3 regions of the Kineococcus sp. GCM10028916 genome follow, and region 3 is predicted to be linked to each of the others. Evidence: riboswitches for the same ligand, from Rfam matches in the RefSeq annotation. Region 3 holds a riboswitch; each other region holds the start of a gene.
The links. Region 3 has a riboswitch for S-adenosylmethionine ahead of sfnG (dimethylsulfone monooxygenase SfnG). Riboswitches for the same ligand answer to the same signal wherever they lie in the genome.
Positions count from the first base shown of each region.

Region 1 (2,255 bases), on a different contig from region 3:
AGGGTGAAGGAGAACACCGCGCCGCTGCCCCGCGGCAGCAACCGCTGCGCGACCGCGGAGGTCCCGTGGCCGGGGAGTCCTGCGTGGTCGACGCTCACGACCTCCGGACGCGCCGCCAACCAGCGGGCGAGTTCCAGGGCCGTCGACGTCTGCCGCGCCACCCGCAACGACAGGGTCTCCAGGCCCTGCTGGACCAGGAACGCGTTGAACGGGGAGATCGTCGGCCCGAACCGCGAGGCGACGACGGCCCGGGTGTGCTCGACGTAGGCCCGTCGCGGCCCGTGCGCCTCGACCCAGCTGACCCCGCCGAGGACGTTCGCCGGAGCGCTCAGGTGGTCGAACCCGCTCCAGTCGAACGAACCGCCCGTGACGATCGCGCCGCCCAGGGCCGCCCCGTGCCCGGCGAGGAACTTGCTCGCGGAGTGCACGACGACGTCGGCGCCGTGGTCGAGGGGGCGCAACAGGTAGGGCGTGGCGAAGGTGTTGTCGACGACGAGCGGGATGCCGTGCCGGTGGGCCACGGCCGCGACGGCGGGCACGTCGAGGACGACGTTCTTCGGGTTCGCGATCGACTCGGCGAAGAACACCCGGGTCTCGGGGCGCACCGCCGCCTCCCACGCCGCGGGATCGGTGCTGTCGGCGACGAAGTCGACGGTGATCCCGAGCCGGCCGAAGTTGTCGACGAGCAGGCCGCGGGACCCCTCGTAGAGGTCCCCCGCGGCGACGACGTGGTCGCCGGCGCCGAGGACGCCGAGCAGGGCCACCGTGATCGCGGCCTGGCCGGTGCCGACGACGATCGCGTCGCTGCCGTGCTCGAGGACGGCGAGGCGCTGCTCGAGCGCCGTCGTCGTGGGGTTGGCCATCCGGGTGTAGACGTAGCCGTCGTCCTCACCGGCGAAGCGGGCACGCGCCTGCTCGAAGTCGTCGAAGACGAACCCGGCGGTCAGGTGGACGGGGGTGACGCGGGAACCGGTCGCGGGATCGGGCGAGGAACCCGCGTGGACCTGCTGGGTGGCGAAACCGTGCGGGAACGGGACGTGCGACATCGACGGGACCTTCCGGGGAGCGTGAACGGGGGACCTGGCGGGCGTTCAGCCCCGACAGGTCATCCCGGCGCTGCGCAGGAGGTCGATCACGAGACGGCGCGTCAGGCGGTGTTCAGGCACGGAGCTTCTCCCATCGGTCCTGGCGGAAGCACCTACCCGAAGGCGGTTGCTGCGGCGTCGACGAGCCAGGTCTCTCGGCCGCTCTGGATGGCTCCTCCAGTGAACGGTGACCGCGGGCCCCGTGTCAAGCGCTTCACCCGGTCGGGGCGCGAGTAGCGTGCCCGCTCGTGATCCTCACCGCGATGCTCTTCTACCCCGGGGGCGAGCACCTCACGAGCTGGCGGCTCCCGGGCGGGCGCCCGGACGACTACCTCACCCACGGCTACTACGAGGACTTCGCCCGCACCGCGGAGCGCGGCGGGTTCACGGCGTTGTTCTACGCCGACGAGCTCTACGTGTGGGACCGCTTCCCCTCCGGGGTCGAGCACGTCGCCAACGTCCGCCCGGAACCCTTCGGGCTCCTGGGCGCGCTCACCCGCAGCACGGAACGCATCGGGCTGGTCGCCACCGTCTCCACGACGTGGAACCAGCCCTTCCACACCGCCCGCCAGGTCGGTTCGCTGGACTTCCTGAGCTCCGGGCGGGCCGGGTGGAACCTGGTGACCTCGGCCAGCGACGAGGAGGCGCGCAACTTCGGTCTCGACGTGAACCTGGACCACGCCGCGCGCTACCGCCGGGCGGGCGAGTACGTCGAGGTCGTGCAGGGCCTGTGGGACAGCTGGGACGACGACGCGATCCGGCCCGACGTCACCTCGGGCCGCTACGCCGATCCGGCGGGGATGCACGTCCTCGACCACGAGGGTGAGTTCTTCCGCGTCCGGGGTCCACTGAACCTGCCCCGTCCGCCGCAGGGCCACCCGGTGCTGTTCCAGGCGGGTTCCTCCGAGGACGGTCGTCGGCTGGCCGGGAAGCACGCCGAGGCCGTCTTCGTCCCCGGCAGCGCCCCGCTGGAGGGCGCCCGCAGGCTCGCCGACGACTACAAGCGCCGCGCCGCGGACAACGGCCGCGACCCCACCCACCTCAAGGTCCTCCCCGCCCTCTCCCCCGTCCTCGGCGAGACGCCGGAGCGCGCGCTCGAACGGGTGGACGAGATCGAGGCGTTGACCCCGGACCGTCTCAGCCTCGACTGGCTCTCCCACCACCTCGGGG
Region 1 covers NZ_JBHTFM010000013.1:199,334-201,588, forward strand. The annotation lists gene ACFQ46_RS12390 (O-acetylhomoserine aminocarboxypropyltransferase/cysteine synthase family protein) at 1-1,046, opposite strand, end outside; SAM riboswitch class I at 1,174-1,260, opposite strand; gene ACFQ46_RS12395 (NtaA/DmoA family FMN-dependent monooxygenase) at 1,334-2,255, shown strand, end outside.
Region 1: another riboswitch for S-adenosylmethionine. It lies ahead of ACFQ46_RS12390 (O-acetylhomoserine aminocarboxypropyltransferase/cysteine synthase family protein); the one in region 3 lies ahead of sfnG (dimethylsulfone monooxygenase SfnG).

Region 2 (2,255 bases), on a different contig from region 3:
CGTCGGCGCCGGGTACCCGATCTTCGAGCGGTAGGGAACCCCCCGACGCGAACCGGCGAAGAGGCGCGGTTCCGCTCCGCTGGGGTGGTACCGGAGGTGGCCGTCGGGGAGTTCCTCGAACCGGCCCCCGCGGCCCTCGGTGAGCAGCACCACCAGGTCGACGAAGGCGAGACCCATCCCCACGACGACGACGTCGGCGCCCGGGCGCAGCACGTCCAGGTCCTGGTCGGTCGTGTAGCCGGGACGGACGTAGGCGAGACCGTGGCTGCGGGCGAACGTCTCCAGCTTCCGCTCGCGGGGACCCGGGCGGACGTCCAGGTGTCCCTGGACGAGCAGCACGACGTCGACGGTCAGCGGTTCCCCGAGGCCGGCGAGCTGCACCCGCTGACGTCCGTCGTCCGCGTCGTCCGCGTCGTCCCCGTCGAGGACGTCGAGGACCGTGCGGGCGTGGCGGTGGACCCGCAGGTTCGGGGGCAGGCCGTCGAGCGTGCGTCGCCACGCCGCACCGAGGTAGCGGCTCGCGAGCCGGCGGGAGACGAAGGAACCCGGCCCGCTGCGCAGGACCTCCTCGCGCAGCAGGTCCTCACCGGCGGCCGCGGCGTCGTGGACCAGTCCGGCCCGGTTCTCCTGGATCCAGTCCGCCAGCGACGGCCCCCGGGTGACGGGTCCGGTCAGCCCGGTGACGGAGTCGTCCGGGAGCACCGTGATGTCGGCGGCCCGGGAGTTCATCCACAGCAGGGGGTCCTGGGCCTCCCGCCAGGTGCGACCGGCGCCGGAGTCGAAGGGATCGACGACGTGCACGTCGAGGTCCTCGGGGCCGACGTGCGCACCGAGGCGTTGCAGCAGGACGAGGGTGCGAGGACCCGCGCCGACGACGCACAGGCTGCGGACGCGGGTGGGGGTGGGGATGGGGATGGAGAAGGGCACAGGGGAACTCCAATGATCACGTCGACGACGACGCCGGGTTCCGTCCGCGGGATCACCGCAGCGGACGGGGGATCAGGATCCCGCGCACACCGCGGACTGCAGTCGACCGAGGTCGACGTGGCGACGACGTGTGAAGCGCTTCTCGGGTACCTTCACGGCGCGAACTCCCATCGGTCCTGGCGGAAGCACCCGCGCCCGAAGGTTCAGGGGGTTGCTGCGACGTCGACGAGCCAGGTCTCTCGGTCGCTCTGGATGGACGGTGTGAAACTATCGCACGAGGAGACCCGTTGCCAAACTCTTCACGAACCCAGGAGGAAGAGCATGACCATCCCCACCGAGCCGCGCGTCCACGTGGTGCACGAGAACCCCGAGTGGTTCCCGCCCTTCGAGGCCGCCCTGCGCGCCGAGGGCGTCCCCTTCGAGGAGGTCCTGCTGACCGACGGGTCCCTGGACCTCGACGCCGAACCGGCGCCGGGCGTCTACTGGTCGCGGCTCAGTGCGTCCGCGCACACCCGCGGTCACGGGCAGACCAAGGAGTTCACCCGGGCCCTCTTCGCCTGGCTCGAGGGCTGGGGCCGCCGGGTCGTCGGGGGGACCCACGTCGTCGAGCTCGAGGTGAGCAAGGTCGCCCAGCACGCGCTGTTGCGCCGCAACGGGTTCGACGTACCCCGGACCGTGGCCGTCTTCGGCCGCGGGGACCTGGCGGCACGCTCCCGGGAACTACCGGTGCCGTTCATCACCAAGCACAACCAGGGCGGCAAGGGCCTCGGCGTCCGGCGCTTCGACTCCCACGAGGACTTCGACGCCCACGTCGCCTCGCCGGAGTTCGAGGAACCGGTCGACGGGATCACCCTGCTCCAGGAGTTCCTCCGCTCGGCCGAACCGTTCGTCACCCGGGCCGAGTTCGTGGGCGGGCGCTTCGTCTACGCGGTGCGCGTGGACACCTCCGCGGGCAGCTTCGAACTGTGCCCCGCCGACGCGTGCGAGGTGCCGGGCGTGGTCCCGTTCGCGCTGCGGACGGAGATCACCGGAGACCACCCGCTCGTCCGCCGCTACGAGGAACTGCTGCGGACGGCCGGCGTCGAGATCGCCGGCATCGAGTTCCTCGAGACGGCGGACGGGCGGACGGTCACCTACGACATCAACACCAACACCAACTACAACCCCGCGGTCGAGGCCGTCGCCCCCGTGTCGGGTCCCGGCGCCATCGCCCGCTACCTCGGCGGGCTCCTCAGCGGCGACGCGTGAGCGGAGGTCGCAGACCCAGGTGCTCGCGCAGCGTGGTCCCGACGTACGCGGTCGGATAGGCGCCCCGTTCCTGCAGGGCC
Region 2 covers NZ_JBHTFM010000006.1:451,732-453,986, reverse strand. The annotation lists gene ACFQ46_RS09315 (FAD/NAD(P)-binding protein) at 1-927, opposite strand, end outside; SAM riboswitch class I at 1,092-1,186, opposite strand; gene ACFQ46_RS09310 (RimK family alpha-L-glutamate ligase) at 1,249-2,175, shown strand; gene ACFQ46_RS09305 (NtaA/DmoA family FMN-dependent monooxygenase) at 2,159-2,255, opposite strand, start outside.
Region 2: another riboswitch for S-adenosylmethionine. It lies ahead of ACFQ46_RS09315 (FAD/NAD(P)-binding protein); the one in region 3 lies ahead of sfnG (dimethylsulfone monooxygenase SfnG).

Region 3 (2,255 bases):
AGCAGCGCCGCCCCGACCGGCGACCCCGGGTCGCGCAGGACGTCCAGCAGGGGCGCCGACTCGACGATGCGGCCCTGCTCGAGGCGGGCCACGGAGTCCGCGACCTCGACGACCGTGTCCATCTCGTGGGTGATGAACAGGATGGACAGCCCCAGGTCGTCGCGCAGTTCGCGCAGCAAGGCCACGATCGAGGCCGTCGAGCGCGGGTCCAGCCCGGAGGTCGCCTCGTCGGAGAGCAGGACGCTCGGGCGCAGGGCCAGGGCGCGGGCGATCCCGACGCGCTGGCGCTGACCGCCGGAGAGTTCGTGCGGGTAGCGGCCGGCCAGGTCGGCCAGGCCCACCCGTTCCAGCAGTTCGGCGACCCGGGCGCGCCGCTCGCGGGGGACGACCCCGAGGTAGCGCAACGGGAGTTCGACGTTCTGGGCGGCGGTGCGCCGGGTCTGCAGCCCGTCGGACTGGAAGATCGTGCCGATGCGGCGACGGGCTTCGCGCAGCCGTCCCTCCCCGAGGTGGGTGAGGTCCTGGCCGCCGACGAGCACGGAACCCGACGTGGGCCGGGTCAGCAGGGTCACGCACTGGGCGAGGGTGCTCTTGCCGGCCCCGCTCGGCCCGACGACGGCGGTGATGCTGCCGGCGGGGACGAGCAGGTCGAGGCGGTCCAGGACGGTGGTGCTCCCGTAGGTCTTGGTGAGCTGTCTCAGCTCGATCATGGCTCGATCACGTCGTCTCCAGGGCGGCGTGGGGCGCGCGAGGGCGCGGCGGGGGAGCGTCGGGCGGACCGGCGCAGGGGGGACCGCCGGACGGGGTGGCCCGGGGTGTTCAGCGGGGAGTGCGGACGCTCAGCGTCGACAGGTCTGGTGGGACACGTGCGTCTCCTTCAACGTCCTTACCCGCGACACCCGCGGGTCGGGTCATCACCCGGAGCACCCCACGACGGAAGGAGGGTTGCCGACCAGCGAGCCGGGGCTTCGCGCTGGTACTCATGACCTGATCCGACAGTGACAGTCGAACCGGGGTCCGTCAAGCGGTTCGGGAAGGTACCGGATATCCGCACCCGGCTTCGAAATCGTTCGTGCGCAACGGCTTGCGCCGGACCCCTCCGGTGCCGGGCCGGCCCGAGTCGCTGCGGGGCCGCCGGCGAGGCGTTACAGTTCGCAGGACCATCCAGAGCGGCCGAGAGATCTGGCTCGACGACGCCGCAGCAACCCGAGCCCGGGTGCTACCGCCAGGACCGATGGAGGAGCACCACCATGTCCGTGAACGAGCCGCTGAAGTTCGCCTACTGGGTCCCGAACGTGTCGGGCGGTCTGGTCGTCTCCACGATCGAGCAGCGCACCAGCCACGACCCGGCCTACAACGTCGCCGTCGCCCAGGCCGCCGAACGCGTGGGTTTCGAGTACGCCCTGACCCAGGTCCGCTACCTCGCCTCCTACGGGGCGGACGCGCAGCACGAGTCGACGTCGTTCTCGCTGGCCCTGCTGCTGGCGACGCAGAAGCTCAAGGTCATCGCCGCGGTGCACCCCTTCTTCTGGCACCCCGGGGTCCTCGCGAAGTTCGCCGCGACCACCCAGGAACTCACCGACAACCGCCTCGCGCTGAACGTCGTCTCCGGCTGGTTCAAGAACGAGGCGACCCAGCTCGGGGTCACCTGGCACGAGCACGACGACCGCTACCGCCAGTCCGAGGAGTTCATCGCCCTGCTGCGCGGGGTGTGGACCGAGGACGGTTACAGCCAGCAGGGTGAGTTCTTCAGCGCCGAGGACATCACGTTCCGCCCGCAGCCCAAGGTGCAGCCGGAACTGTTCCAGGGTGGCAACTCGACGGCTGCGCAGGCGATGGCCGGCCGGGTCAGCGACTGGTACTTCATGAACGGCAAGTCGATCGCCGCCGCCGCCGCCGGGGTGCGCGAGGTCAGCGCCCTCGCCGCCGGCAACGGCCGCTCGGTGCGGTTCGGGCTCAACGGTTTCGCCGTCGTCCGCGACACCCGGGACGAGGCCGAGGCTGTCCTCGAGGAGATCATCGCCAAGGCCGACCGCACCAAGGTCGAAGGTTTCGGCGCCGCCGTCCAGGAGGCCGGGAACTCCACCAGGGACGGCAAGGGCATGTGGGCCGACAGCGAGTTCCGCGACCTCGTCCAGTACAACGACGGTTTCCGCACCGGTCTCGTCGGGACGCCCGACGAGGTCGCTCGCCGCATCCTGGCCTACCGCCTGGTCGGGGTGGACCTGCTGCTGCTCGGCTTCCTGCACGTCAAG
Region 3 covers NZ_JBHTFM010000008.1:42,598-44,852, forward strand. The annotation lists gene ACFQ46_RS09545 (methionine ABC transporter ATP-binding protein) at 1-710, opposite strand, end outside; SAM riboswitch class IV at 878-988, opposite strand; SAM riboswitch class I at 1,158-1,241, shown strand; gene sfnG (dimethylsulfone monooxygenase SfnG) at 1,251-2,255, shown strand, end outside.